4 regions of the Lysinibacillus sp. NPDC093692 genome follow, and region 4 is predicted to be linked to each of the others. Evidence: riboswitches for the same ligand, from Rfam matches in the RefSeq annotation. Region 4 holds a riboswitch; each other region holds the start of a gene.

The links. Region 4 has a riboswitch for lysine ahead of ACQKN4_RS18750 (amino acid permease). Riboswitches for the same ligand answer to the same signal wherever they lie in the genome.
Positions count from the first base shown of each region.
Region 1: another riboswitch for lysine. It lies ahead of ACQKN4_RS07185 (aspartate kinase); the one in region 4 lies ahead of ACQKN4_RS18750 (amino acid permease).
Region 2: another riboswitch for lysine. It lies ahead of ACQKN4_RS15115 (transporter substrate-binding domain-containing protein); the one in region 4 lies ahead of ACQKN4_RS18750 (amino acid permease).
Region 3: another riboswitch for lysine. It lies ahead of ACQKN4_RS03635 (cysteine hydrolase family protein); the one in region 4 lies ahead of ACQKN4_RS18750 (amino acid permease).

Region 1 is NZ_JBNNUW010000005.1:16,746-24,706, forward strand. Features, by position in the region: gene sdhA (succinate dehydrogenase flavoprotein subunit) at 1-851, opposite strand, end outside; gene ACQKN4_RS07170 (succinate dehydrogenase cytochrome b558 subunit) at 918-1,526, opposite strand; gene ACQKN4_RS07175 (YslB family protein) at 1,799-2,233, shown strand; gene ACQKN4_RS07180 (methyl-accepting chemotaxis protein) at 2,284-3,543, opposite strand; gene ACQKN4_RS07185 (aspartate kinase) at 3,929-5,161, opposite strand; lysine riboswitch at 5,376-5,554, opposite strand; gene uvrC (excinuclease ABC subunit UvrC) at 6,178-7,961, opposite strand, start outside.
Region 2 is NZ_JBNNUW010000013.1:86,195-94,155, forward strand. Features, by position in the region: gene ACQKN4_RS15100 (hypothetical protein) at 78-305, opposite strand; gene ACQKN4_RS15105 (amino acid ABC transporter ATP-binding protein) at 528-1,259, opposite strand; gene ACQKN4_RS15110 (amino acid ABC transporter permease) at 1,272-1,997, opposite strand; gene ACQKN4_RS15115 (transporter substrate-binding domain-containing protein) at 2,187-3,053, opposite strand; lysine riboswitch at 3,169-3,355, opposite strand; gene odhB (2-oxoglutarate dehydrogenase complex dihydrolipoyllysine-residue succinyltransferase) at 3,893-5,122, opposite strand; gene ACQKN4_RS15125 (2-oxoglutarate dehydrogenase E1 component) at 5,217-7,961, opposite strand, start outside.
Region 3 is NZ_JBNNUW010000002.1:174,938-182,898, reverse strand. Features, by position in the region: gene ACQKN4_RS03655 (DUF4870 domain-containing protein) at 1-150, opposite strand, end outside; partial or broken gene ACQKN4_RS03650 (GNAT family N-acetyltransferase) at 422-849, opposite strand; gene ACQKN4_RS03645 (GNAT family N-acetyltransferase) at 999-1,475, shown strand; gene ACQKN4_RS03640 (APC family permease) at 1,836-3,179, opposite strand; gene ACQKN4_RS03635 (cysteine hydrolase family protein) at 3,193-3,909, opposite strand; lysine riboswitch at 4,063-4,247, opposite strand; gene ACQKN4_RS03630 (hypothetical protein) at 5,004-5,321, opposite strand; gene ACQKN4_RS03625 (hypothetical protein) at 5,797-5,952, shown strand; gene ACQKN4_RS03620 (hypothetical protein) at 6,178-6,441, opposite strand; gene ACQKN4_RS03615 (S8 family serine peptidase) at 7,137-7,961, opposite strand, start outside.
Region 4 is NZ_JBNNUW010000020.1:1,482-9,442, forward strand. Features, by position in the region: gene ACQKN4_RS18740 (nitric oxide synthase oxygenase) at 341-1,387, shown strand; gene ACQKN4_RS18745 (CynX/NimT family MFS transporter) at 1,466-2,674, opposite strand; lysine riboswitch at 2,847-3,023, shown strand; gene ACQKN4_RS18750 (amino acid permease) at 3,107-4,567, shown strand; gene ACQKN4_RS18755 (serine hydrolase domain-containing protein) at 4,935-5,861, shown strand; gene ACQKN4_RS18760 (response regulator transcription factor) at 5,922-6,614, shown strand; gene ACQKN4_RS18765 (sensor histidine kinase) at 6,620-7,555, shown strand; gene ACQKN4_RS18770 (ABC transporter ATP-binding protein) at 7,693-7,961, shown strand, end outside.

The DNA of each region.
Region 1 (7,961 bases), on a different contig from region 4:
GGTACTAAGTTACCATATGCAGGATATTTTTCTTCTAGGAAGTACCAAGGTTTACCGTCTTTGTAAGTCCAAATACGGCCACCTTCACCACGAGCTGATTCTGACATTAGACGGTTTTTGTCATCTCCAGGAATCGCTGTTGGGTGAATTTGAATGAACTCACCATTCGCGTATGAAGCACCTTGTTGGTAAACGATAGAAGCAGCAGAACCTGTATTAATTACAGAGTTTGTTGTTTTACCGAAGATAATACCAGGGCCACCAGTCGCCATAATAACAGCGTCTGCACGGAATGATTTGATTTCTTCTGTACGCATATCTTGCGCTACGATACCACGACAAACGCCGTCAGGATCGACTACTGCACCAAGGAATTCCCAGTGCTCATATTTGTTCACTAAACCAGCTACTTCGTGAGAGCGAACTTGCTCGTCTAGTGCGTATAGTAATTGCTGACCCGTTGTTGCACCTGAGAAGGCTGTACGGTGCATTAAAGTACCACCGAAACGACGGAAGTCAAGAAGACCTTCTGGTGTACGGTTAAACATTACACCCATACGGTCCATTAAGTGAATAATACCAGGGGCTGCATCACACATACCCTTAACTGGTGGTTGGTTCGCTAAGAAGTCCCCACCGTATACTGTATCATCAAAGTGGATCCAAGGAGAATCCCCTTCACCTTTTGTATTTACCGCACCATTAATTCCGCCCTGCGCACATACAGAGTGTGAGCGTTTTACAGGAACTAATGAGAATAAATCAACTTCAGTACCAACTTCAGCTGCTTTAATCGTTGCCATCAGACCAGCTAAACCGCCGCCGACAACAATTATTTTGCTTTTCGCCATGATTATTTCTCACTCCTCTTAAAAAATTGCAATGATTGCATGTACTCTATAGTAGCTTCTATAAAATTAAACGAAAGCTAAAATAGCAGCCACACCAACTACACTTAGAATTACGAAAATAATGTTTGTTACATAAGTAGCAATCTTTTGAGACTGAGGAGATTGTACAATACCCCAGCTTACTAAGAATGCCCATAAACCGTTAGATAAGTGGAAAGTTGCTGATATAATACCAACGATGTAGAATCCAAGCATGAATGGATTAGAAACGATCTCCGCCATCATGTCGTAATCAACTTCTGCACCAAGTGCTTTTTGAATACGAGTTTGGAAAATATGCCATGCAATGAAAATCACTAAGAATACACCTGTGAAACGTTGTAATGAGAACATCCAGTTACGGTATGTGCTGAAACGTCCTGTATTTGGTGTAGCAGTGAATGCAATGAAGACACCATAAAATGCGTGGAACATTAATGGAATATAGATGACAATCCATTCAACTAGGATAAGGAATGGAATCTTTTCCATATTTGCGGTAGCTGCGTTGTAACTTTCTGCTCCGCCTGTTGCTGTAAAGTTAATTAACAGGTGCATCGTTAAAAACAGACCTACTGGAATGATACCAAGTAGAGAATGTAAGCGACGCCATAAAAACTCTCGATCTTTCGACAAGACTGTTACCCCCCTTAGTACTTAAAATATCACAACAAAAGAAGTCATCATTTTGTAACTGATACTTCATTGACTGTGTATTTCATCATGGTACAATATTATGACATGTTTATTGTACTCTCAAGAGCTACGAGCGTCAAGGCAACTAAGAGTTTTTCGTATTCCTTATTAAAGTAATAATCTAGTACATGATGCATCGTTTTTTCTCGAAAAATCTATCTTTACTTTATCAGTGTCGAATTATAAGAAAATTCTAAGAAAGAAGGATTTAAATGTTAAACACTTCATCACCTACAATCTCAGCTTTTGGCTATGAGATAATTCGCGATTATATTTTATCTTCCATTCTTGGTAAACATGAAGGTGATGTTCTTTACTGGGCAGGAAAAGACCTAGCACGGAAGTTCCCATGTAAAAGTCAAGATGAACTTATCGCATTTTTCGCAGATGCCTGCTGGGGTAATTTAGAGCTTGTCAAGGAATCGAAGGATGGACGTACATTCCAGTTGACAAATGATCCAGAACTGTTACAAATCGGTCTTCGTAGCTTTAGACTCGAGGCAGGATTTATAGCTGAACAAATCCAGCAAGCAAAAGGTTACTTAACCGAATGCTATGATGAAAAACGTGAAAAGCAACAGAACGTTACATTTACAGTTAAATGGGACGTCAAGGAACGAATCATGAACACCGTTCCTTCAGAATAAAACGAAAAGGATTGTCATTCCAAATTTATGGATGACAATCCTTTTAATATTTATAACAGGGCATGTCTTTCTTTTAAAAGTACATCTATTAACGAAATAAACGCTTCTAAAATATTTAGTGAGTATTGAATCATTTCCTCTAAGTTTTTGATTGACAGTTCATTCACTAATTTTTGTGCAGCTATATGTACTAATTCATGAGGTTGTTCTATATGAAGATATTCTGGTAAATTCCGATATTCTTCAAAATGGCCATAATACCATTCCCCAAACTTACATTCATGATGCGTTTTTATAATTTCTTTATGGCCAGCCTTTTGTATAGCATTTCTTAAAAAGCTTGCATGATCCATTAACCTTGCTGCCAATTGGCTAACTACCGTTTGCTCTTTGGGCTTACGGATTGTAGGGGCGATAACTTTTAGCATTTCAGATACTTGATTTTGTATTATATCCGAGAAATCACTAGTATGAGATAATTCCGTCGTTGTTTCTGCTAAACGTCCTACAGCTATTACATTTCCTTCTGATGCGACTGTTATTTGATCAATGCCATGTGCTGTTTCTTCAATATTTTTACTTGTTACAGTCAAATTAGTAATATTGTTCTTCATGATACTTAAAAAGTCCGTTAAATAATGTTCGACTTCTTTGATATTTGTTATTGTATTATGTAATTTCTTATCAATGACTGATCGAATCTTCGTCATTTCTTGCAATGAACCTTTCGAGCTGTTAGCTAACTTCCCTACCTCCATCGCAACAACATTAAATCCTTTTCCATGCTCACCAGCACGTGCAGCTTCTATAGAGGCATTTAAGGATAGTAGTTGTGTTTGATCAGCAATCCCAGTTACACCTTTTCCGATTTCATCCATTTTAGTTATTTCATTATACAACTGCTCTGTTGAATGAGCTCCTTTAGACAGCAACTCCTGAACCAGTTCACCTTTTGTAATGGACGATTCCATTTCCTCTACAAGGAGTATTGAATGTTGTTTGATTTCTTGAATGTTTGCATTAACATTTTGCTCAACTGCAAGTATCTCTTCTGTATTTGACGACATTTCTTCACTCATTGCTGAAATATCCCCTACACTTGCTGAGACATTTTGAACCTTTAAAGCCGTTTGAAAATTTATTAACTTCATATGTGCAAGTACAAAGTCTAAAATCGCATTTTTCACATCAATACTGTCCTGCTCAAGTTCTAATTCCAGAATTCGCTTTTTTAATATTTGTATTTCTAAATCGTTGTGTTGCTCAACGCTTTCATCCACTGGCTTTTGAAACAAACCGAATAACACCATATTAACTCCCACCTTCCCCTTGGAAAAACATGTCACATTTTATTATATAATAATAAAATTAGATAAAGTATGAAATTAATGTAAACAAAAAAAGATGTGCCATTTAATGACACATCCTATTCAATATTATATGTAAAGCGCTTGTTCTAAAATCAATTATGCCTCGGAATAATTGCGTCCGGAATCGGTTTTGAGCTTAGGCCAGCAGATGTTTTTTGTGCGGAAGCGCAGTGCTAACGTAGCGTCAGCAACACGAGGGCCGACACGATGTCGGTCATTTCGGTAATGCCACAGGACGTGGCGTTCTTAGACTGAGTTCCTTTATTTCAGCAAATGTTTGGATACCCTCTAAAAAGTGACTTAAAGGAGATTTCTGTACCTGTCGCTACGCTTTCGGAGACATTTGCTGAAAGAGGTTAAATTCGTCATGTAATGCATTTGCTGCACGAATCATTTCGTCCTGAGGAACAACGACAGACACTTTTATTTCAGAAGTACTTACCATTTTTACAGGGATATCTTCACGGCGTAAACGATCAAACATACGGGCAGCCACCCCCGGATTAGATGCCATTCCTGAACCAATAATAGAAACTTTCGCTAAACCGATTTCAAAATCAGCAAAACTAAACCCTAGTGATACTTTACTATCTTCTAGGACACGTAATGCATCAGCGAACTCCTCTTTTAAAATAGTAAATGATACAGTCAGCTTTAAGCCATCAATTATTGCTTGTACGATTATATCAACGTTTATGCGATTTTCTGCAAGTATTGTGAATATATCTGCTAACGAAGCTTTAGAATAAGCATCATACCCTACCGTGAGGCGAATAACGTCTGACTCATAGGCAACACCACGGACAATTAAATTTTTCTCCATTTCAACTTCCTCCTTCAATAAAGTACCTTCTGTATCTTTTTCGCTTGACCGAATGGTAACTGGGATTTGAAACTTCTTTGCTATTTCTACAGCCCGTGGGTGTAAAATTTGTGATCCTAAGTTTGATAGCTCTAGCATTTCATCATAGGAAATTTCTTTTAACTTTTGTGCCCCAGCAACCTGACTTGGATCAGCTGTATAAACTCCATCCACATTCGTATAAATATCTACGCGCTCCGCCTCTAAAGCTGCAGCAATAGCTAAAGCCGTCGTCTCCGCACCACCTTTACCAAGCGTCGTAATATTCCGTGAATTATTGATTCCCTGTCCCCCTGCAACGACGACGATTTTTCCCTGAGTAAAATACTCTTCTATTCGACTAGCTTCTAGCCCATCAATTCGTGCATTACCATACACCTCATCGGTTTGAATACCTGCCTGCCAGCCTGTTAATGACACTGCATCATAACCTTCTTCCTGCAAAGCAATTGCCACTAATGCACATAATAGTTGTGAGCTTGTTGACAATAGTACGTCTAGTTCACGTTTAGACGCATTGTCTGATAGATTACAAGCCATCTTTGCTAATTCTTTAGACGTCCCTCTCATTCCTGTAGTGACAACGACAATATCAAAACCACTTTCCTTTTGTGCAATCACCTTTTTTGCAACATCTTGAATGTGTTCAGATGATGCTAATGCAGCACCACCAAATTTCATCACAATTCTCTCCATCTTCATTCTCCTTCGTATTTAATCATTTCGCTGATTATAAAGTAGCTATAATTTTGCAGCTTTTCACAAAAAACATCGCAAAAGCAAATAACACCCTTCAACTCTTAGGTAAGAGTAACAGCCTTGAAAAAATGTTGTTTCGAGGAATCTAAAAAGGCAGCTCTCACATAACGTGAAAGCTGCCTATAACATGTACAATAAAAGTAACTTGCGCATGTGTGATAGCTCTCCGAAACGTTTAGAATCGACAGTCTTACATCTCTTAAATGTAAAACCAGCACAACATCGGAAACAACGATGCTCCACTTCGGCAAGTTCCCCTTTCATACATTTTCACTGGACTTGTTCGTCCTCGTATGTACTACTCTTGAACCTTGCACCTCTATCATCACTAAAAAGTGATTGTATTTAATTGAATCTTAGCGAAGAAATTTCCAATTTAATAAGTAGAAACTACTTGAAAACTAAGATGCTGTGTATGACATTGCTATATTGAATAGCTATGTTATATACAAACCTTAGCATACGTCTAATCCTTTGACAATGTCTCTTGTATAAAATCAATTTCGCCTTGGCGTAATTGTAGCTACGACTTTGCTTCCGCTACAGATAAACAATGCGTCTGAAATCGGCTTTGTGCTTAGGCCTGCAGATGTTTTTTGTGCGAAAGCGTAGCGACAGCAACATGTTTTTGTCTGTGCGAAAGCGTAGCGACAGCAACATGTTTTTGTCTGTGCGAAAGCGTAGCGACAGCAACAACACGAGGGCCGACAGGTTGTCGGTCATTTCGGTAATGCCACAGGACGTGGCGTTTTTACCGATGAAGGTCAGTTAACCGTTATCGCACGGATGCGATGGTTTTAGGCTAACATCCCCTGTGAACTCTTTTCCGATTCCGTGAGATCCACCGGAGGCTCTATTTTCATTCAGCAAATGTCTTTGGTACCGAAAGCGTAGTGACAGGTACAGGCGTTTGGACACCCACCGAAAAGGAATTCCATCTACATTCATCTCACTTACCCTTCGGATGTAGTGTTTTCTTCTGAATGAAAATAAGTGTGGATATTACTAGCTAGACTTGCTGGCATCCCCGCTTCCTGTAATGCTTGCACACTTGCCTCACGAATTTTTTTGACAGAGCCAAAATGCTTAAGTAATTGCTGTTTTCGCTTTGGACCAACTCCCTCTATTTGATCGAGGACAGATTGTATAGCATGCTTCTCGTGCTGCTGTCGTAAGAAAGTAATAGCAAAGCGGTGTACTTCGTCTTGAATTCGTTGCAGTAAATAGAAGCCATCACTTGTGCGCTTTAATGCAATTACTTCAGGTGGATCACCAAATAGAAGCTGAGACGTATTATGCTTGTCATCTTTTGCTAATCCGGCAATTGGAATGACAAGGTCGAGCTCATCCTCTAATACTTCCCGCGCGACTTCCATTTGCCCCTTCCCGCCATCAATTAGTACTAAATCTGGTAAAGGTAGACCTTCCTTTAATACTCGTGTATAGCGACGACGGATCACTTCCTGCATTGCCCCGTAATCATCGTGCTTAGCAGCTGTACGTGTTTTGTATTTTCGATACTCCTTCTTTGCAGGTTTACCATCGATAAATACAACCATTGCAGATACAGCATCTGTTCCATGCATATGACTATTATCGAAAGATTCGATCCGTAAAGGCACAGAAATGCCCATAGCTTCACCGAGCGCCTCACATGCTCCTATTGTTCGTTCTTCCTGACGTTCAATAAGCTGGAACTTCGCTGCAACAGCAATTTCAGCATTTTTAATCGCTAAATCAACAAGCTCTTTTTTTTGCCCACGTTTTGGTGTTAGTACCTTCACTTCTAATAATTCCGTTAAAATATCCGCATCAATAGATTGTGGGATAAAAATTTCTTTAGGCTTGATATGCTCTAGCTTGTCATAAAAGCGCCCAACGAACGTTAAAAATTCCTCTTCTGCCTCTTGATAAATCGGAAATATCGAGACATCTCGCTCAATGAGCTTTCCTTGACGGACAAAGAAAACTTGCACACACATCCAGCCCTTCTCGACTGCATAACCAAATACATCGCGGTTAGTTGTATCACTTGATACAATTTTTTGCTTTTGCATGACTGTATCAATATGTGCAATTTGATCGCGAAATTCCTTTGCACGTTCAAACTCTAAATTTTCTGCGGCCGCTAGCATCTTTACCTCTAGCTCTTTTTTTACTTCTTCAACCCCACCATTTAAAAATTTTGTCATATCTTCAATCATATCGTTGTAAGTGTCAACATCAATCTCTTTCACACAAGGAGCTAGACATTGCCCCATGTGATAATATAAACAAACCTTTGAAGGAAGTTGTACACATTTTCGAAGAGGATATAAACGATCTAGCAGCTTTTTCGTCTCACTTGCTGCATACGCATTTGGATAGGGACCAAAATACTTTGCCTTATCCTTTTTCACTTTTCGTGTTGTAATAAGTCGTGGATGTTTTTCATTTGTAATTTTTAAATACGGATACGTTTTATCATCCGTCAACATAACATTGTATTTCGGGTCATGTAGTTTTATAAGATTAAGTTCTAAAATTAATGCCTCGATATTGGAGGATGTCACAATGTACTCAAAATCTTCTATTTCGCTTACAAGTCTCTGTGTTTTCCCTTCATGCGTACCAGTAAAATACGAGCGTACTCGATTTTTCAGCACTTTTGCTTTCCCGACATAAATAATAGTACCTTGTCGATCTTTCATCAAATAGCAGCCAGGCTGATCTGGTAAAATTTCAAGCTTTCGTTTAA
Region 2 (7,961 bases), on a different contig from region 4:
CGTGGTTTTCGTTTCAATAAAGTGCATAATAATTATAAAAAAGGCATTATCCTTTTCGAAAAAGAGTCCCCTTCAGCTTAAGAACAGCACATTACAGCCTTATCCATCTCTTTTTCATTTACTAAGACACTACCATTTTCATCAATAATGAAATCAACCCCGGCTTTAGAAAGCCTTTTTATCGCTGAATCAATAGTTTCTTGACTTTGTGTTGATGAATCAACCCATACGTTATAGCTTTTTTCTTGCGAACATCCAAGTAATAGAACACTAATTACGGTAAATAGAATACATAATTTTTTCAAAGTCCTACCCCCTTAACTGCCTAAAATTGAGGCTATCAGTAGAAGAAAGTTCCTAGAGTTGACTGTACCGTTAAATTGGAGTGGCCCAGATTATATCTTAATCACAAATAAAAGCTGAACTAATTTAGTTCAGCTTAATTGTTACACATTATATATTGACTATTAATAAAATTCGTTTGGACTCACTTTTTTAGTTATTCATTACCAAACGTGTAAACTTTTTTATCTTAATGTCCGTTTTAAAAACGCTTTTGTCCGTTCATGCTGAGGGTTTACTAAAACCTGAGTTGGAGGGCCATCCTCTACAATAACACCTTTATCCATAAAGACTACACGATCGGCTACTTCTTTAGCAAATTCCATTTCATGTGTAACGATTAACATCGTATTTCCAGAATCCGCTAACTGACGCATTACCTTTAATACTTCTCCAACCATTTCTGGATCGAGAGCTGACGTCGGTTCATCAAACAGCATTACATCTGGGCTCATTGACAATGCTCGTGCAATCGCTACACGCTGTTTTTGACCGCCAGATAGTTGCCGAGGCTTCGCATTGACGTATTGATCCATACCAACAATTTGTAAATATTTTAGTGCCACTTCATCCGCTTCTGCCTTCGAACGCTTTAATACTTTCATTTGACCAACTGTGCAATTTTTTAGCACATTATGATTATTGAATAAGTTAAATTGCTGGAATACCATGCCTAAATGTGTTCGGTACTCTTGGATATTATGTTTATCGTCTAAAATGTTTTCATCTTTATAAAAAATTTGACCGCCACTTGGTGTTTCCAGTAAATTAATGCAGCGTAGTAGTGTTGATTTACCAGATCCAGAAGAACCGATTAAGCAGACAACCTCACCCTTTTCTACTTGAAAATTTACATCCTTCAACACTTGGTTACGACCAAATGATTTACTTAAATGCTCTATTTTAATAACTGTCATTTGCTCATCCCCCTATACTGCTTCTTTCTGTTGTTTTTTGTAGGCATCTGGTCCATCCAGTCGCTTTTCAATATACAGTAAAATTCTTGATGCTGTGAATGTCATGACGAAATATAGGATACATGCTATAAAGAAGGATTCGAAATAGCGGAAGTTATTACCCGCAATCGACTTTGTTTGGAAAAATAATTCTGTAACCCCAATAACGTTTAAAACTGCTGTATCTTTAATGTTCATAATTAATTGGTTACCTGTTGCCGGCAATATATTTCGGGCAACTTGTGGTAATACAACATGTAGCATGATTTGAACATGATTCATGCCAATAGCCGATGCAGCCTCGTACTGCCCTTGATCAATGGAAACAATTCCACCTCGTACGATTTCTGCCATATAAGCACCTGTATTTAGTGAAACAACTAAAATACCTGCCGTAATAAAGTGCATATCAATGCCAAATGCTATATCTAATCCGTAAAATACAACCATTGCTTGTACAATCATTGGTGTACCACGGAAGAATTCGACATAGCATGTTAGTAAAAAATTAATGAGCTTTAAGCTATAGAAATTTACACCTTTTTTGCGAACCTTTATGGTATGCATAATTCCGATGAAAAATCCGATAAGTGCACCAATAATTGTACTACTAATTGAAATAAGTAATGTATAATAAGCACCTCGTAAAAACATTTGCCAGTTGTTCTCAACAATAGAAATAATCCAATCAAGACTCATGATGTACCTCCTAACAACGTCGTGTTGCTTTTTCGTTACTGTTGTCTCTTAGCTATCAACCACTTTCATTGGGCTTCTGTTTCTTTAATTTTATGAAACTATTAGCTAAGACATTATTATTTTTTTGTGATTGTTATTAAATGAGATGTTATGGAATGCACGGGCTAATAGTTAGCCCGTGCATTCTTGTTATTGTGCTGCTGGTTGGTGGTGGATTGCTTCTTCCATAATTTTTTGACGATCATCTTCTGAAATACCTTTTAAGATTTCATTGATTTTTTCAAGCTCAGCATCACCTTTACGTAAACCAACTGCAATAGATGTATTAGAAACATCTGTATCAAAGCCTTTTTCAAACTTTACATATGTGAATTTATCATTTGTAGCAGCAGCGGAAATACCTTCTGGACGTTCTGCTACATAGCCGTCAATTTTTCCAGCTTCTACTGCTACACGCATTGCTGGGAAGCTATCCATTGCTGTTTGTTTTTTTACACCTTTGATTTGATCAATAACAGTGTAGTTAGATGTATTTAATTGTGAAGTAATTTTTGCACCTGAGAAATCTTGAATAGATGTTGCATTTTCATATTTACTACCTTTTTTAACAACCATTACAAAATCAGATGTATAGTAATTGTCAGTGAAGTCGATTGTCTGCTTGCGCTCTGCAGTAGGTGACATACCTGCTATGATTGCATCTATTTTATTTGATTGTAGAGCTGGTACTAAGCCATCCCATTCCAATTTTACGATGACTAATTCTTTTCCTAAGCCTTCAGCTATTTTTTTCGCCATTTGTACATCATAACCGCCTGCATATTCTGCATTATCGGCAATTTTTACCGCGCCATTTGCATCACTTTGCTGCGTCCAGTTAAACGGAGCATAGCCCGCCTCCATCCCGATTCGGAATTGGCCGCTTTCTTCTTTCTTATCAGTACTTGCACTGCCATTACTAGACGATGTCGTCTCCTTCTTGTCACTAGCACCACAAGCTGCTAGCAAGATTGCTGTCATTACGGTCAACATTAATACTAACCATTTTCTTTTCATGTAACATTCCCCTTTTCTGTAAAAAAATAAGACAACTGTACCAAAAAAGACCTAAGTACTGAACTTAGGTCTTACTTTTTTAACAGTTGCCCAAATCCTCACTAAAATTCCATCATTCCGAGATAGCACAACCTAGTAAACCTGGAAAATAATTCACTAGGACAGTCCTGCACTTATTCACTGCAGACCCAGCATAAAAGTACGAGCTCCTTTTATACTTCGGCGATAGTTCCTTCTCCATTGCGTCTTCGCTTGCTTATACTCAACAATGAACTAATAAATACCGCGCCTCTACCTCACAATAGGATAAATGTGAGGTTTGTATATTTAATTGATATTAAGATACTACTATAAAAACAATATTTTCGTCAAGACAATTTTATTACTTTTCTGATTAATTACAATATTAGGGTTTTTTAGCCTTTTAAAGACATATATATACTTTTGCAAAGTCGAAAATGATTTATTCGAATGTTTTGTCGAGAAAGTCCGTAAAATCGCCCATGCTCCATTGTACGTACTCCAACCAACTTATATACGTGGATACGCTTGTAACACACGCGACAAAGAACTGATTTTTCAGAAATCAAGCAAATAATTAATATTTAAATTATTTTATAGTAATTCAAAAGAAATTGTTGAACTGTAAAGATAACACCATTTGCACTATACGCATTTTTACTGTGAAACTTTCACAAACGATCTCAGCTCTTCTTTCGGTCGCTTCGCTTGCTTTATCCGTCACTTTGGCTCTTTTATCCTTCCCTCCCACAAATGCTTCATAAAAAGCAAAAAAACCTTGCGAAACGATGTTCGCAAGGTTTTAAGAAACTCAGGAATTAAGAATTTAATAATAAATCTTCTGGGTTTTCAAGTAGTTCTTTAACAGTTTTAAGGAAGCCTACAGAATCTTTACCATCGATAATACGGTGGTCATAAGAAAGTGCTAAGTACATCATTGGGCGAATTTCTACTTCACCATTCACTTCAACTGGACGTTTTTTGATTGAGTGCATACCAAGGATACCAGCTTGTGTACCATTCATGATAGGTGTAGACATTAATGAACCGAATACACCACCATTTGTAATTGTGAATGAGCCACCTGAAAGATCTGCTAAACCTAATTTTTTGTCGCGTGCTTTTTTAGCTAGGTCTGCAATTGAATCTTCAATTTCAGCAAAGTTTTTGCGGTCAGCGTCACGTACTACTGGTACTACTAAACCTTCTTCTGTTGATACAGCTACACCGATATCAAAGAAGTTGTTTAAGTGAATTTCATCGCCAGAGATTTGTGCATTCACATATGGGTATTTTTTAAGTGCTGCAACTACAGCTTTTGTGAAGAATGACATGAAACCAAGTTTAGAGCCAGTTGACTCGAAGAATTGGTCTTTTTTACGAGAACGTAAAGCCATAACGTTTGTCATATCTACTTCGTTAAATGTTGTTAACATTGCTGTAGATTGTTTTACTTCAAGTAAGCGTTTTGCAATTGTTTGGCGACGACGGCTCATTTTTTCAATTGTCACACGTGATTCATCAACAGCTGCTACTGCTTTAGGTGCTGCTGGAGCTGCTTGTGGTGCTGCTACTGGAGCTGTACCATGAGCTGCAACGTCTTGTACACGTACACGGCCTTGTGGATCTACTGGAGATACAGCAGCAAGGTCAATACCTTTTTCACGAGCAAGTTTACGTGCTGCTGGAGACGCGATTACACGCTCACCAGAAGTTTCTACTACAACTGGAGCTGCTGCAACTGGAGCAGGTGCTGCTGGAGCTGGAGCTGCCTCAACTGGAGCTGCTGCAACTGGAGCAGGTGCTGCACCTTCGCCAGCTTCTACAACTGCGATTACTTGACCTACAAGTACAGTATCGCCTTCTTCAGCTAAAATTTGAGTTAAAACTCCTGCTTCTTCAGAGATGATTTCAGCGTTTACTTTATCTGTTTCAAGTTCAACGATGAATTCACCCTTTTCAACGCGATCGCCCACTTTTTTTACCCACTGTGCGATACTACCTTCTGTAATCGATTCTGCTAATTCAGGGACTTTAATTTCAGCCACTTTCATTTCCTCCTTTAATTAACGTGCATTGGTGCACATCAATGGGCTACTGCCTAAGCAAGTAGCCCGGCTCTCAAAAATATTTAATATATGATTATTTAACCTTTACAGGCTCAGCAACTGCTTCTTCTACAAGTGCGGCTTGAGCTGCTTTATGAGAATCTGCATCACCTTCAGAAGTTGAGCTCATTGCAGGACGGCCTACATAACGTAGCTTTTTACCTTCTGAAAGGTCGTGTAATGTTTCTAATGCATAATTCCAAGAACCTTGGTTTTTAGGCTCTTCTTGTACCCAAACAATTTCTTTTACATTAGGATACTTAGCAATAATACCAGCAACTTGCTCTTTTGGGAATGGGTAAAGTTGTTCTACACGAGTAATGTGTAGGTGATCGAAGCCTTCACCGTCTTTAATACGGTCTGCGATGTCGATCATGACTTTACCTGAACCTAAAACAATGCGCTCTACAGCTTCTGGTTTTGAACCTAGGCCTGGTTGTTCAATTACTTCTTGGAATGAACCATTTGCTAATTGATCAGCATTTGCTGCAGCTAATGGGTGACGAAGTAAGTACTTAGGTGATACAACCACAAGTGGACGAACGCCTTCAGTACCTAATAATGCTGCTTGACGACGTAATAAGTGGTAGTAGTTACCTGCGTTTGAACAGTTTGCTACGAACCAGTTATTTTCAGCTGACATTTGTAAGTAACGTTCCATACGGCTTGAAGAGTGTTCTGGACCTTGACCTTCATAACCATGTGGTAAAAGAATTACTAAACCAGATTTTTGACCCCATTTAGCACGTGCACCTGAAATATAGTTATCGAACATAACTTGTGCCATGTTAGCAAAGTCACCAAATTGAGCTTCCCATACTGATAATACATGGTCGTTTTCTATATTGTAACCATATTCAAAGCCTACTACCCCAGCTTCTGTAAGTGGAGAGTTGTGTACTGAAAATGATGCATTTGCACCTGAAATATGGTGAAGTGGCGTGAATAAATTACCATTGTTTTTGTCATGTAACACTAGGTGACGTTGAGAGAACGTACCACGTTGTGCATCTTGACCTGTAAATCGTACTGGTGTGCCATCTTGAATAATTGTTGCATAAGCTAAAGTTTCTGCATGACCCCAGTCGATTTTTGCAGAAGCAAATGCATCACGGCGTTTTTCTAAAATTTTGCCAAGCTTTTTCTGTGGTTCAAAGTTTTCTTCAAACACTAAAAGCTCTTCATTTATTTTTTCTAAACGTTCCGCACCAACTGCTGTATCAATTTGTGGGAATTCTACTTTTAATTCTTCTGGCATTTCTAAATGTTTATGTTCATCTTTATCTGCCATTTCTCTTACATGATCATAAGCTGCTTGCATTTCTGCATAAATAGCTTTATCTAAAGCTGCTACTTCATCAGCAGAAACTACACCTTCAGCTGCTAATTGAGCACCGTATAAAGAACGGACAGGTTCATGTTTAGAAACTAATTTATACGTTTCAGGGTTTGTTACAGTTGGGTCATCCGTTTCATTATGACCATGACGACGGTAACCAAGAAGGTCAACGATAATATCTTTACCGAATTTTTGACGGTAGCTAGCTGCGAAACGACCAACTAAAACTACAGATTCAGGGCTATCTGCATTTACATGCACAACTGGTACTTCATAACCTTTTGCAGGGTCAGAAGAATATACAGATGAGCGAGAGTCTTGTAGTTCAGTTGTAAATCCAATCATGTTGTTAGCAATGATGTGGATTGTACCACCAGTAGTGAACCCTTCAGTTTTTGCAAAGTTTAATACTTCTGTTACGATCCCTTGACCTGGGAACGCAGCATCACCATGCACAAGAATTCCTAATCCTTTTGTGCGGTTATGAATAGCTTGCCCTGGTTTAGAAGTGTCATCTTGTGCAGCACGTGCAGTACCTAAAACAACAGGATTTCCTACTTCTAAGTGAGAAGGGTTGTAAGCAAGTTTAACATTCATACCAGATTCGCGGTTGTAAGAAGCACCCATGTGGTATTTTACATCACCAGTCCAGCCTTTAGTAATTTCAAGGCGACCATCTTCTGGCATAAATAATTCATTAGAAACATGTGCGAAATCAGAGAACATCATGTCATATGGTTTATTTAAAATGTGTGTTAACACATTTAAACGACCACGGTGGGCCATACCAATACGTACATTTTTAACGCTATTTGTTTCAGCTGTTTTCAAAATTTCATCGAATAGGACGATTTGAGTATCTAAACCTTCACCAGAGAAACGCTTTTGACCTACAAAAGTTTTATGAATAAACTTCTCGAAGTTTTCAACACGAGTTAAACGGTCTAATAAAGCTTTTTTCTCATCAGAAGCTAATGCTTGTTTAAATGAAGCTGTTTCAATTTGTGCTTGAATCCAATCACGTTCTTCAGTTGCTACTACGTGATTATATTCAAATGCTACTTTATCTGTATAAACAGATTTTAAGTAATCGATTGCATCCTTACCATTTTTCACGTTTGCTGGCACATCTTTGAAGAAGACAGCTGCAGGAATTTCAGCTAAATCTGCAGCGCTTAAGTTGAACGCGCTTTCTTCAATTTGAGCTGTTTGTAGTTCACGGTTTTTCAAAGGATAAATATCTGCCGCTAAATGACCGTTTGTACGGATTGCATCTGCTAATTTCACAGCTGCTAACACTTTCTTGTAATCGCCAGCAGGAGCTGCTGCATTACTAGCTACAGCTACTTCACCTTCTACTACTACTGGTGCACCAAATTGTTGGAATAATAATACTAACTCCGGTTCTACTTCTTCAGGAGACTGTAAGAATAAGTCGTA
Region 3 (7,961 bases), on a different contig from region 4:
GTTCATCCCTTCTTTTGCATGGTCAGCAAAATATTTATTATTATTCCTCGATACTAAGTATACCAATATTGGTAAAATAAAGGTTAATATTAGTGAGAGCAGATGCATTAAACTTGCCAATCCTCTATTTAATAAACGCTCTTTTTTCATTGTGCAGATTCCTCCAATAGCTTATTTGATTGTTACCTTTTGAATTGAGTAACTAAATTCATCATAAAAGGTGACGCTACTAGAGATTCAAGGACAATTTCATTAAATAATTCATATGTAATAAATAGCTGTTGTTATTTTTAGTTTTTCGTATTGTATGATATAATTCATTTACTGACTAACCTAAGCAAGACAATATTAAGCTGTAGCGGTGCCGTACGCTACAGCTTTTTTTGTAATGAATATAGACTTACTAAAAACATTTTCCTCATCAAGGATTATTACTTTCCAAGTACTCCTCGGCTAGTTGCGGATTTTTGTAAATGGCCATACCAGTTTTCAACTTTTTAAAGCCAACCTTTTCGTAAAAAGGTTCATTTCCTGTTGTTGCAATTAACTGAATACAAGAAACATCCTCTAATTGCTGAATAATGTCCTCTAAAAGAGTTCTGGCAATCCCTCTTTCCTGATAATCTTTATGTACTACAACATCATAAATAGCAGCATTAAAGACACCGTCTGAAAGAGCTCTCGCAAACCCTATAATTTGATGATCTTTTACTGCGAAAACTTGATGTGTACTTGCATTAAAAACTTTCCTTATTATGTTTTCGTCATGTTCCTCCATCCTACCGATTGATAAACTTCTTTTAACATTATTAGCTCGTTTTTCTCTACTTTATATGTAAGTAAAACCATTGTTCATTCCCCCAATTTGTTTGTCATTCCCTTAAATATATATGTGTATTGCTTCCTATATTTCACCATCAAATTAAAGCGTTTATAAACCAAGTCTCTTGACGAACATTCGTTCTGGTATTAGAATAATAAAAAAAGGAGGCAATTTTATGCAAAAAACGAACACCCTCGAATTAGTACATTTCTCTGAAGAGTATGTGGATAGTTTGAATGACTTTGACCTTACGGAAGAACAAAGTCAATTTACTGCCCTTCCAAAAGAGATTTCTATAGAAATGGTTGGTCAATATCCGATTGTTATTTTGAGTGACCATGTTCCTGTAGGATTTTTTGTCCTGCACGCAACTGATAGAGTGAAAGAGTACTCTACTAATCCAAAAGCTATGCTGCTTACTGCATTATCTATTGACCATAAACAGCAAGGAAATGGGTATGCAAAAAAAGGGATGCTTGCACTGCCTGAATTTATTAAAAGAAAATTTAAAGATTGTAATGAAGTCGTTTTAGTCGTTAATCATAAAAATACTCCGGCTCAAAATTTGTATTTAAAAGCTGGCTTTGTCGATAACGGTGAAAGAAGAATGGGACGTATTGGCGAGCAGTTTGTTATGAACCTATACCTTTAATAGATTTTCAAAAATCACTCTTCAAGACATGGGTGATTTTTTTGTTCTCCCCTTACAACATACGGCCTTGTTGATCGTCTATCTGAATGCTGTGGAGTACCTAACAAAAGCTCAGAGAGATAATGCAGCAAACTGGCTTATGAATTGTGGAGTTGCTCCTCTAAACACAGCTCATCGAGGAAGGATGTGGGGGATTGTTAAGGGTATACCCGTAAGTAAAGATATTTTATACTGCGAGTATTTTACTTTCGTATAAGATATTCCTGTATAAAAATAAATCAGGTACCTAACATCGATAAAAATTACCAATACTAGATAACTGACTTATCTTAGAAATTTACTCTAAGCTCTTTCGGTATTTTATAAATCCGTAAATGTTGGTGGTTTCTTTTTGAAGCCTTTCGTCGTAATGAAAGCATAGATAAAACCGATTGCAAGCCAGATAAAGCCTACCTTCAATGTCATCGGTGATAAATTAATAAATAAGTAGAAACAAATACCAAATCCTAGCCCTGGAATTAATAAGTATCGAATTATTTTCATTTCTTTTTTACGGAAGAAGTAATACACGATCACTGACAAATTGACAAACATAAATCCTGTCAGACCTCCAAAGTTCATTAATTCTGCTATAAAATTTGCTGATAAAAACAGCGCTCCTAAAACACTAATCACACACATCAATAAAATATTGTATACCGGTGTTTGATATTTTGGATGTAAATGTGTGAAAAACTTTTTCGAAAGTACCTCATCACGCCCCATACTAAACATTAAACGAGATGCACTTGCTTGTCCTGTTAAACCAGCTGTCACTGTTGATACAATAATCGCAACCGTATAAAGAGTTGCAAGAACTGCACCACCTGCTTTTTCCGCTACATCAAATAAAGCCGTATCAGCTGAACTAAAGTTTGTAACATCAGGCCATACAAGCTGAGCTACATATGCTTGCACAATAAAAATAAGTCCTCCGATTAAACAAGCTAAAATAGCTGCCTTCCAAATATCCTCTTTTGGATTGACTGCCTCTTCTGAAAGTGTTGTAATCGAATCGAACCCTAAAAACGAGAAGCAGGCCATTGTTGCACCAGAAATAATTGCAGACATAACGAATTTTTCATCGTTGAAAAACGGTGCAACAGTAAAGAGCGACGTATCACTTTCCGCACCGACAATTGTCTTTACACAAAAAATCACAAAAATAACGACTACAATTCCCATAAACATAACGAGGGTTTGATTTGTTTTTGCTGCGATGCCAATACCTAGAATATTGACAGTAGTTATAATACCTGCAATTAATAACACCCATACCCAATACGGAACAGATGGTATTAATGCATTCGCATATGAAGCACCTACCATGAATACAATGAGTGGCACTAAGACATAATCCATAAACATTGCCCAACCTGCAAAAAAACCTAAATGCGGATTGATAGCACGTTGGGTATATGTATAAGTCGACCCTCCATTTGGAAAAACAGCAGCCATTCGACCGTAACTATATGCAGAAAACATCATTGCAACCATCGCAATCAAGTAGGCTAATGGCAACATTCCACTTGTAGACTCTGCTGCAAAGCCATAAATATAAGCTGGCGCAATCGGTGTCATAAAAGCAATACCATAAATGACTAAATCTTTTAATGTTAAAACACGCTTTAACTGTGGTGTATGATCATTTGGTGTTTGACTCATAGTCCATTTCCTCTCACAGATTCATTGGTTCGCGTTTTGATAGTTCTTCCGTTACTAAATCAATTACTTCATCTGTACTCATCACTTGGCAATAAATTTGATTCATAATCATAATTTCAGCATCATGAAGCTGTTGCGTTGCAGCTGCACATGCATCTTCCACTAAAATAACTTCAAATCCTGCGTCAGCTAAACTTCGAACTGTTGAAGCAACACATTGATCTGTTACAACACCTGTACAAACTACTGTTTCAATGCCCATATTACGCAGTAAAAATTCATAATTCGTACCACTTAATACGCTATCTGTCGTTTTATTTACAACAATTTCGTCATCAAGAGGCTTTAATTCATCCACCATCTCCGCTCCTGGGTCACCGATTGGCAATAAAATATTGTTCCACCCTGTCCGGCGTTGTACAGGAGAACGATCTCGTCCATCTTTATGATGGCAAGCAATGCGACCAAATGTTACTTCTAATTTATTAGTACGGAAAAAATCTAAAAGCTTTTTATTGTTCGGGATCGTTAAATTGTCGATACGATCAAAAAAGTATTCCCACTGATCAAACATGCCCTTTTCTCTTGCAACCTGCGCGTCTAATCCGTCTCGGCTAATAAACTGATGTTGCATGTCTACTATTAGTAATGCTGTTTTATAAGGGTTCACGTTTATTTTTTGACCGTCAGTCGGTAAAAATTCATAATATAATGTTGATGTATTATCCATAAAATCCCCTCCAAAATACCTCTGATTCCAAAATGTATAGACAAATAAAATATAGACTCTTTGTGTAAAAGAATCTGTCTAACACAAAAATGACCTACTCATTTCTAGAAACTTAAAATGAATCGACCATTTAAAATTCCCACTGTTTGTCTAAACAGAGATAGCACAACTTCATAAACACGTATGTTTACGAAGACAGTCCTGCAACTATTCGCTACAGCCCCAGTATATGATGGCGAGAACTCATCACATACTTCGGCGACACTTCCTTCTATCTAACTTCTTCATCTTCTCGGACTCCATTAGGTACTGTTAACTGCCGCGCCTCTACCTAACTATCAGAAAAGTGTGAATTATTTGATTATTTTAAATAATTATATTATTGCGTTTTTTATATGTCAACTTTAAAATCTACTATATTTTATAAGATTTATCGCGCACAACCACAAAAAAATGACAATCAAAACAGTTTAAATAATAACTATTTACAATAAATACCACAATACATCAACAATTGTATAAGCATTTAATTATTCACCTCTTGATTTTTCATTACCTATAAACCGTTCCCTTATTAACGCTCACGATTCACAATATAATTCATAAATTACCCCAGCGATAATTTTGATTATTTTGCCGAGTTTGCACGGCATCCACCCCTTTAGGAATATTTTGGGCTACCATATTTAGCATTACCCAAATCATAGTGGATTCCGACTAACGCCGTAAACAATTGTTCGAAGAGGGAGGTTTACCCCCCACGCAATTTTTTTAAAAAATTTTTGTCCTATAGAAAAAAATCATCTAACACATAGTAAAAAACTTCTCAGAAAAACAAGCTTCTAATTAAGTAGTCTATTAATACACAAAAATGCCCTACTTATATTACCAGCTATAAGTAAGGCACCTCTAAAATTATATTCCGTTTTATTGAGCATATACATTTACTTCTACGCTACTAAAAATATCATGATATAAAACAGTAATAAAAGGTCGCAGCAGCAGCACAACCACCTTCGCTAATAGGCAATCCCTTTTTGATAAGCAACTCTATTAAGTTGAAGAATTATTTTCCATTATGTATCTAAGTTTGATTAACTCAAGTCTTTCTTTTTTCTTCTTTTCTTCTTTTCTTCTTTTCTTCTTTTTGATTCTTTTACATAATTAATATAGTTTCCTGTTCCTTCTATTGCTGAAACTGCAATGATGGCCCATTCTAGTGGATTAACATCTCTTAGCGATTCCTTTCCATAGAATAGTGTAACGCTAGCAATAAACCCATAGAGAATTGCTTTAGAAAAATACTCCCAAATAGGAGAATAATTTTCTATATTAATTTTTCCGTATATTTTGTCTATTAAGATTACCATTCCTAAAATTAAAACTACGGTCATAATCATTTCCGTCTTCATAGTCCACCTCCATAAAAATTTTAACACATGCTTCATTATATAATCTCTTCGAAAATATCTTCAATCCTTTGCACAACAAAAGAATCCATTACTGGAAATTAGTTCTTTTATCATTTCTTTGGTAGATCTTAAGGCCGTCCCACTTTACAAGATAAAACTCAACCCGCTCGATCGATGGATAAGGAACATCAACTTCCATTTTCTTCTTACGAGTATATACACGATTAGTAGTCTTTTTCTGCTTGAGCAGATGGATCTGCAGTTCCATCAGAATCTAAGAATTAAACTTTCTAAGATGAGACAAGTAACCACTAACAAGTGATTTAACATTACCGGCTGCGTTCTCAGAAAGTGGAGGTGAAAATGTTACTATATCCATACCTTTTGTTTCATCACAAATATTTCACTAATTAATTGTAAGTTATGCGGATAAAAAATCATCTTTCTCTCACACTAATGGTGGAGGTGAGATGACATGGGTAATAATAAACATAAAAATAATAAAACTCAAGACAACAAAAAACAGCAGAATCAAAATCAAAATGCTAACAGAGAACGTAAAAATGAAAACAGAGAAGAGTTCGCTGAAGAAGTAGATTTCAGTAATATTCAAAATGAAAATAAACGTTAATAGTGATAAACAAAATCCCAATATTCACCTTAGAAATAGGTGTGTATTGGGGCTTTTCTTATTGTGTAAACATCACCTAGATCCATCTCTTTCGATTTCTTAAAGTACAAAAAAAACGGAAATAATTCCGGGCTGATTACCACTTACTTTTTTCCTTCATGACACACTGTTTCGCTTTCGCATTCGATCTTAAGAATAACCTAAGACAATGGTAGTTTTAACTTTTTATTTTGATAAGAATTCAGATACCACTAAAGCCGTAATACAATAAATATCTATTGGTATCAATAAGAGCAATCCTATTATCCAGTTTAATTTTATATATACATTAGGTGGTATTATTTTCGATGCTATTTTTGTATTTCCTACGAGTTCATTATTTTCCCGTACTCCTTCGGAAATATTCTCAACCTTTAGTTCTACTTTAGTTAAATTAGGATTATGAAAATCAACCTCTAAAAATGCGTATTGAGGATTTGAAATCGACAATTTTACACTCCTTTGTTTCATCCTAATTCCTTAATAAATTAATTAAAAGCTTAAACTGCATGTGGCTATTATATTCACAAGGTAGTAACAATATTCACTATTAATTTACAAAGTTTTGCAACGAGACCAATCAATTGTCGATTATTGACGTAAAATTTTAAAGAGTCCCTATGTATCTGTTAGGATAACTTCATGTCGTGATCCTCACCTATGATGAATTCAGATGGTAGTATTGTAAAAGCATTCTCCTTATCACCATCTGATTCTGTTATACCTGTCGAAATTAATTTAAATAAAGCAGAATCATTAAAGGTTAAAGTAAGCGGAAATATACATGATCGTAATATTGTTACATTATTAAATCCTATATTTATTGCGAATTTTTAATCTTTTTAAACATTTACATACTTATTTTTAAAAAGAGAAATCTCATGAGGTTATTTAATTACTTATAGGAAGTAAAACAATCTCAACTGTATCGATCACGGTGCCAAATTCGTTGCTAGAGACCGGGAATCACTATATGCACTTGATTAAATGTATATTAACAGAGCTTACAGGTGAAGAGTTGCTTATTAACTTTGTTAATCAAAATAACAGGACTGATTTCAATTTACCTAAGACGAACTAACCAAGCAATACTAAAAAGAGAAATTGCGCTGTGCAATTTCTCTTTTTGCTTGAACTTAAATTAATTATAACTCTTCCTCGGTAACTTCATTATTATTTTTATTACCATTTCCGTTTCCATTTCCATTTCCATTACCGTTTCCGTTTCCGTTTCCATTACCGTTTCCGTTGTCATTCCCTGGCTTTACAACCAACACATCAAATGTTAGTGTGTGCTCACCATACGTTACCGTAATCGTCGTATTACCTTGACCTTTTCCTTTTACGGCCCCCTCTTTTACAGTAGCTATTTTATCATTCGTTACTTCGTAGGTTGCAAGCTTTGTAACATCTTTTTCTGTTGTTTTACCATCAAAAGTAGTTACTTCAGTAATCTTAACTGGAACTTCTTTACCTATTCTAGTTTCAACCTGAGCTTGATCAATTTCTAGTGTTACTATTGGTTGTTCTATAACAGGTGCTTTAACTGTAACATTTAAAGTAACTTCATTATCACCGTATGAAATAGTAATTGTAGTCGTGCCCTCACCTACTGCAGTTACTAATCCATTTACTATTGTTGCAACGTTTTCATCTCCAACAACATAAGTAGCTTTTGAAGTTACGTCTTCCTCTGTTGCAGCACCTTCTGCAGGCGTTGACGTTTCTGTTACCGTAAGTTGTGCAGTTTCTCCAGCTGTTAGGTCTAGCTTAGTTGGATTTACAGAAAGCTCTACTACTGGTTCTACTACTTCTTTTTCATATATCTTTGCTTCACCAACATTCCCGGCAGCGTCTTTAATTATTACTGATACAGCATTTGTTTCTGCTGTTACTGGGAATGTGAAGCTACCGTCTTGATTTAATTCAAAGGCAACTGGCGCTTGTACTTTGCCATTTACCGTCGAAAC
Region 4 (7,961 bases):
AGGATCACCCTTTGTGTTAAGGAAGTTTTATTTCTAATGGCCGTGTAATAACGTCTATTCCTAAGTATTGCGAAGGGCTTAATCATGATAAACAAAATCGGTTTTGCAACTGAAGATATCTCTTGTATAACCAATTTCTACATACAAAAAGGTATAATCCCCCCGAAATTCTCATAATAGCACTTGAAGCGAAGATGTCTATCTCTTCCCTAATCCCAAAAATGATAAGAAATATTGAACAAAGTATTTCATATATAAAATATGTATGTTTTTTTGCAGATTTTTTCGTGGTGATAATAGTTCCATTCCTCTAATATGAGGGTAGATGGAGGAGTTCGATATGAATTTACATGAAGTACAACGATTTTTAGAACTTTATCAAGTAGAGCAAAACGAGTCAAAAATATGGCTAGAAAATAAATTACAATATATTAAAACAGCTGGAGAATATATACCGACAACGGAAGAACTAATCTTTGGTGCACGAGTGGCGTGGCGTAATAGTAATAAGTGTATTGGTCGATTGTTTTGGCAATCGCTACATGTTGTTGATGCCCGTGATCTTTCACATGAAGAGGATATCTTCAACGCTTTGCTTAAACATATTCAATACGCAACAAATGATGGGAAAATTCGTCCGACAATAACGATTTTTGCACCAGGACGAGTTCGTATATGGAATCATCAGCTAATCCGCTATGCAGGCTATGAAACGGAATATGGAATCGTTGGTGATCCGCATTCCGTTGCGTTTACGAAAGTATGTGAATCACTTGGCTGGCAAGGTGAGAGAACAGCATTTGATGTGCTACCGCTTGTCGTACAGGTGGATGATAGAGAGCCACAAGTGTTTATAATCCCTGACGAATATGTGCTAGAGGTACCGATTCGCCATCCAGAATCTTCTCAAGTAGAAAAGCTAGGATTGAAATGGTATGCAGTGCCGATTATTTCGAGCATGCGCTTCCAAATGGCAGGTATCGACTTTGAGACAGCTCCATTCAATGGTTGGTATATGGGTACAGAAATCGGGGCACGTAATTTAGCAGATCATGAGCGCTATAATATGCTACCCGCTATAGCAGAAATTTTTAACCTTGATACAGCTAAACAGGCATCTCTATGGCGTGACCGAGCATTAGTTGAGCTGAATATGGCCGTTCTACATTCTTTTAAAGAAGATGGGGTGAGCATTGTAGATCATCATACAGCTGCACAACAATTTAAATTGTTTGAGGAAGCAGAAGCAGCAGCAAATCGTGAGGTTACAGGCAATTGGACATGGTTGATTCCACCTCTTTCGCCAGCTACAACTCATATTTATCACAAGCCTTATGTTAATGTTTACAATACACCGAACTATTTTTATCAGAAACCACCTTATTAATAGAGAAAGGCAGCTCACGTTAACTTATTTCAGCGGGTGTCCAAACACCCGCTGAAATAAGATCATGCGCTACCTTTTTTAATTTACATATTCATTTTTAGAAGCTCTAAATGAACATAAGAAGAGTATGAATGCTACGACAACAAATAACCAACCAGTAATATCCCAGCCACCGAATATATCATGTAAATAACCGAATAAGATTGGACCGATTGCAGCTAATAAATACCCCAATGATTGTGCAAAACCTGATAAATCAGCTGCCTCAAAAGCGGTACGGGTACGTAATGTAAAGAACATCATCGCTAATGAGAATGAAGCTCCTCCGGCTAAGCCTAGTAGTACCATCCAAAGTATAGCGAGGTTTGTCCATTCCATTACTAGTCCGATAAAACCAATTAAGTAAAATGCCGTAAACATGAATACGAGAGGTCGCTGAGATGTCATTTTACTAGCGATAATAGGCACAGCTAAGGCCATTGGTACTTGTGAAAATTGCATGATGGAAAACATCCATCCTGCACGATCTGCAGCTAATCCTTGTGCTATATATATTTCAGGAATCCAAGCAGCGGTTGTATAGAATAATAACGACTGAAATCCCATAGCTCCCGCTACTGCCCAAGTTACAGGTGATTTCCATAAAGGTGTACGTTCTTTCGTAGTTTTAACATTAGGCTCCGGCTTATTAAATTTCAACTGTGGAATCCAAATTAAAATGGTTAACACCACGAGAACAAGTGCGACTGCCAGTGCACCTTGCCAGCCAATTGATGAATGGGCAACAGGATAGCTAATGCCAGCGCCGAGCCCAGCTGTCAAATTCATCGACATTGTGAAAAAGGCCATAAGTAAACCTACGTGATAAGGAAACTTCAATTTAAGTAATCCTGGAATAAGTACGTTACCGAATGAAATGGCTATACCAATTAGCGCAGTGCCAAATACGAGAAAACTAGTTGTACCGAGGGAGCGCAGTACAATCCCTAATGCCAAAAGAATAGTCGATAAAAATAATGTTAGTTCTAGCCCGATTTTACGTGCGACAATTGGTACGAAAGGTGAGATAATTGCAAATGCTAGCAATGGGATTGTTGTTAGAAAGCCCGCTAATGCATAGGATATGCCGAGGTCTTCTCGGATAAAGGAAATAATAGGTCCAACAACTGTTAGCGGCATCCGTAATGTCGAGGCAATACAAATTACGCCGATCACTAGTAATAATGTTGTACCTTTCCAGTTAATTTTCCTGCTAGGATAAGTATCGGTATGTTCATGAGTAGTCAAATAAATCCCCCCTGTTAGAACAATTATGATTGAACCACTATACCACTTTATCACAATAATAAAAATAGTTGAAAATTCACAAAATATAGAATGTTACTTGAGTTATTGAAATGCCATATGTCATATGTTAGAATAATATTCATCATAAATTTAATAATATGCCTCATGTTTATATTGAGGTAGAGGTCGCGGTATTTAAGAGTATGCTAATGGAAATGACAAGCATTTAAGATATTAGTTGAAAGGAAATACTGCCGAAGTGTGAGGGGACTTGAAAACCTCATGCTGGGGCTGTCTCCGAAAGGAACAGAACTGTCACGTTTGGACAACGTGTTGAGCTATCATTTTGAAAGAACAGAGGATTTACTTAGCCATCACTGCCGTTCATGTGATGGCATTTTTTTCGCCTCTTAAAAGGAAGGAAGTTAAATTGTGAGTGAAATTAAAGTCAATCAGCTCGGCCATAAAGCGCCAAAGTTGAAAAAAGAATTAAAAAGCCGTCACATTACAATGATTTCATTAGGCGGTACAATCGGTACAGGATTGTTTTTAGCTAGTGGTGGTGCCATTGCACAAGCAGGTCCTGGCGGTGCACTTCTTGCTTATGCATTAATCGGTATCATGGTTTACTTTTTAATGACGAGCTTAGGTGAAATGGCAGCCTATATGCCATCATCGGGCTCATTTAGTACGTATGCTACAAAATTTGTGGATCCAGCTCTAGGCTTTGCACTTGGTTGGAACTATTGGTACAACTGGGCAATTACAATTGCGGCAGAAATTTCTGCTGTATCATTGATTATGAAATATTGGTTCCCAGATAGCTCATCAGCACTTTGGACTGTTTTATTTATTGCTGTTGTATTATCGTTCAATCTATTATCGGTAAAAAGCTATGGTGAAAGTGAATATTGGTTTGCCATGATAAAGGTTGTAACTGTAATCATTTTTATTATCATCAGTTTCTTAATGATATTTGGTATTTTAGGAGGAAACGCTCCGGTAGGCTTTACGAATTTCTTTATTAGTGATGGACCATTCCACGGTGGTTTCCTTGCTACATTTGGTATTTTCTTAGCTGCGGGATTCTCGTTCCAAGGAACAGAATTACTTGGAATAACAGCAGGTGAAACAGATGATCCTGGTAAAAATATTCCGAAAGCTGTTAAGTCCGTTTTCTGGCGAATTCTTTTATTCTATATTTTAGCGATCGGTGCAATTGGTCTGTTGATTCCGTTTACAGATGCACGTTTGCTATCTGAAGATATCGCTGTTTCACCATTTACACTGGTGTTCGATCGTTTAGGAATTGCCTTTGCTGCATCATTGATGAATGCTATCATTCTAACGGCAATGCTGTCAGCAGGGAATTCAGGGCTGTACGCATCTTCTCGTATGCTTTGGCAATTAGCGGTAGATGGACATGCACCTAAATTTTTCGCTAAACTAAGCCGTCGAGGAATTCCGATTTACGCATTACTGGCGACTTTAGCTGTCGGCTCCCTAGCATTTTTAGCTTCATTCTTTGGTGATGGTGTGGTCTACATGTGGCTTCTAAATGCCTCTGGGATGTCTGGCTTCATTGCTTGGCTAGGAATTGCATTTAGCCATTACCGTTTCCGTCGAGCGTTCGATGTACAGGGATTAGATCCGAAATTGTTGCCGTATAAAGCAAAATTATTCCCATTCGGTCCGCTATTTGCCTTTACGGTTTGTATGATTGTTGTTATTGGACAAAACTACAATGCCTTTATGGGTGGTTCAGTAGATTGGTACGGAGTCCTTGTCTCGTATATCGGTATTCCACTGTTCTTACTGTTATGGCTTGGCTATAAAATTAAGCATAAAACAAAAATGCTTCCGCTTGAGCAATGTGATTTAAAAGTAGATTAATAAATAATAAACTGTCCTGTGAGCCGTAGAAAATGGCTTGCAGGGCAGTTTTTTTAGTTGAAAAATGAATTTGCAAGCTCAAACATATAATCTTGTCAGAGAAAAAACTGTCAGTGAAAAGTAAAATCCTTTAAGCCTCAAAAACTGCATCCCCATAATAGTGAACACTGATACGTTTTTATAGTTTTTCAGACCGTCCATCCATTTTTGGTACCCAACCTTAATATGGTAAACTGTTTTAGAAATGAATAACCACTAAATTTTGGTTATGGAATTTATTGAAACGTATACCATCTATCTTCATTCAATAGAAATAACTGCACGTAAATCTTAATAGGTGAGGACAAATAATCAAAGGAGGGGGAAGATGATAGACTATCCATTTTTACAAAACAGATTAAAAAAAGAAAAGATTAATACTTTTTTGATTAATAGTCACGGTAAAACGATATTTCGATACTATAAAAACAACAAACAACAACAGAAACTTCATAAAATTAATTCTTGTACAAAGAGTATTCTTTCAATTTTATTTGGCATTGCAATAGATCATAAATATTTGGAATCTGTTCATATACCTATCCATTCTTTTTTTCCTGAACTATTCGAACGGCAAGATGACAAACGTAAGTTGGATATGACAATATATCACCTTTTAACAATGACGGAAGGGTTAGATTTCCCGGAATTCGGAGAATGGAATTGTTTTGCTCCTATGGTATTTCATTCTGATATAGTAAAATTTATAGTGAATCGTCCAATGGTACATCCAGTGGGTGCGCATATGAATTATAACTCGGGTTGCTCCCATATACTATCTGCTATATTGCAGCAAGTTACGAATATGAAAACAAAAGAATTTGCCAATCGTTATTTATTTCAACCATTAGGTATTCAAGAATATCAGTGGTACGAGGATAAGAAGAAAATTAGTAAAGGGGCAGATGGTCTTTTATTAAAGGCAGAAGATATGATGAAAGTAGGGCTCTTAGTTTTAAAGAAAGGCGTATATAACGAGAAAAGGATAGTTTCAGAGGATTGGATTAACCATTCGATAAAGCCGAATTTGATGACTTATGAAAAAATCGGTTATTACGGGATGCATTGGTGGGTAAATAAACAGAATGAAACTAAAGCTTTTTCGGAAGATAATCAATATTTCTTTGCATTAGGCTTTGGGGGGCAATATATTTTTATTTGGCCAAAGGAAGAACTAGTTATTACTATCACAGGTGATTTGTATGAAACTAGTTTATTACCGCTTCAATTAATAAAGGATCACATCTTAAGATAATCGTTATGATGAGGAGCCGTTAAAATGAAATTTTACATTTTAGAATAGAGGTGCATGGAAATGCAAAAGCACATTTTACTAGTAGAAGATGATGAAGCCATTCGTGAAATGGTAGAAAGCTATTTAACGATGGAGGGATTCCTTGTCACCTCTGCAGTAAATGGAGAAGAAGCATTACAAAATTGTTTAAACAATCCCTTTGATTTAGTAATCTTGGATATTATGATACCGAAGCTTAATGGATTAGAAGTTTTAAAGATTATACGAGAGCAAGCATCACTTCCAATTATCATCATGTCAGCGAAGGATAGTGATGTTGATAAAGCATTAGGATTAGGATTAGGGGCAGATGATTATATCGCTAAGCCGTTTTCGATGCTAGAATTTTCTGCACGTGTCAAAGCCGCAATTAGAAGAGCTACAAAATACTCCAGTCAAGTAGAGGATAAGGCAGATATAGTAGAGATAGACAACTTATCGATAGATCTTGTTAATTTTTCGGTTGAGAAGAATGGACAAAATGTAAAGCTCACGTCAAAGGAATTTGCTATTTTAACGTTATTTGTGACAAATCGTAATCGAGTTTATACGAAGCAGCAAATTTATCAATTGATTTGGAATGATTCTTACTATGGAGATGAAAATATTATTAATGTACATATAAGAAGATTACGAGAAAAAATTGAAGACGATCCGTCCAACCCTAAGTATATTAAAACGCTTTGGGGGATCGGCTACAAATTTGAAGGGTAAACATCATGATTATATGTCTATTGCTAATTATTGTTTCACTCGTAGGAATTATTATTTTTCAGATGAAGGCAAAGAAACAACAAGATGCTGAGATTCAATACATGCATCAAAAGCTGCAAACAATCATTGATGAACAATCGAACGAAAAGATTTTAGTATCGACAGCTAATCAAGAATTACAGCAGCTACTAATCGCGATGAATGCATTGTTAGACCACAAACAAAAAGTGCAAGTAACACATCGAAAAATGGAAGGTTCCATGAAAAAAATGTTGGCCAATATTTCACATGATCTTAAAACACCTTTAACAGTTGTGCTCGGTTATACGGAAATGCTGCAGCTACAGCCATCCCTTAGTGACGAGGAGCGGCAGCGCTTGCTCACAGGCGTTCATTCGAAAACATTGGACGTATTAAAAATAATCCATACATTTTTTGATTTGGCAAAATTGGAGGCTGGAGATACAGATTACCCAATGACGAAAATTAACGTAAGTGAAATTTGCCGGAAAAACATTTTATCATTTTACGATATGGTCATGTCATTGGGATTAGAGATTGATATAACAATACCTGAGATATCTGTATATGCACTTGGTAATGAGGAAGCATTAGATAGAGTTTTGAATAATTTATTGTCAAATGCGATTGCCTATGGGGCGGCAGGAAACATCATTGGACTCACAGTAAGAACTGATGATACGAATATTTGTATTGATGTATGGGATCGTGGTAAAGGGATTGACGAATATCATATTGATAATGTTTTTGAAAGAATGTATACGCTTGAGGATTCTAGAAATAAATCCTTCCAAGGGAGTGGACTTGGCTTAACGATTACAAAACGTCTTGTAGAATTAATGGATGGCTCCATCCAGCTTTCCAGTATTCCATATGAGAAGACCATTTTTACGATTTCACTAAAACGAATGATGTATTGAACAGCCGTGCTTGTAGAGCATTTAAAATGCTTTACAAGCTTTTCTTCTGCGCTTAAGAAATTTGTAAGAATCCATTAATAAATTAGAGAGTTTCATTTTTTATAATAAGGATAGTTAAATGTAAGGGAGAGATTTACATGACATATATTGTGAAGACAAACCAGCTCACGAAAGTGTTTGAGGGGAAAGAAGTCGTTTCTGCTGTTACTATGCATGTGAAAAAAGGAGAGATCTACGGTTTTTTAGGTCCTAATGGTGCCGGTAAAACGACAGTCATGAAAATGCTAACAAACCTTACGAAGCCAACGAGTGGAGATATTGAAATCTTTGGTGAGAAATTAAATGACCGCTCATACGAAGTGCTGAAAAGGATGGGGACGATTATTGAATACCCAATTTTTTATGA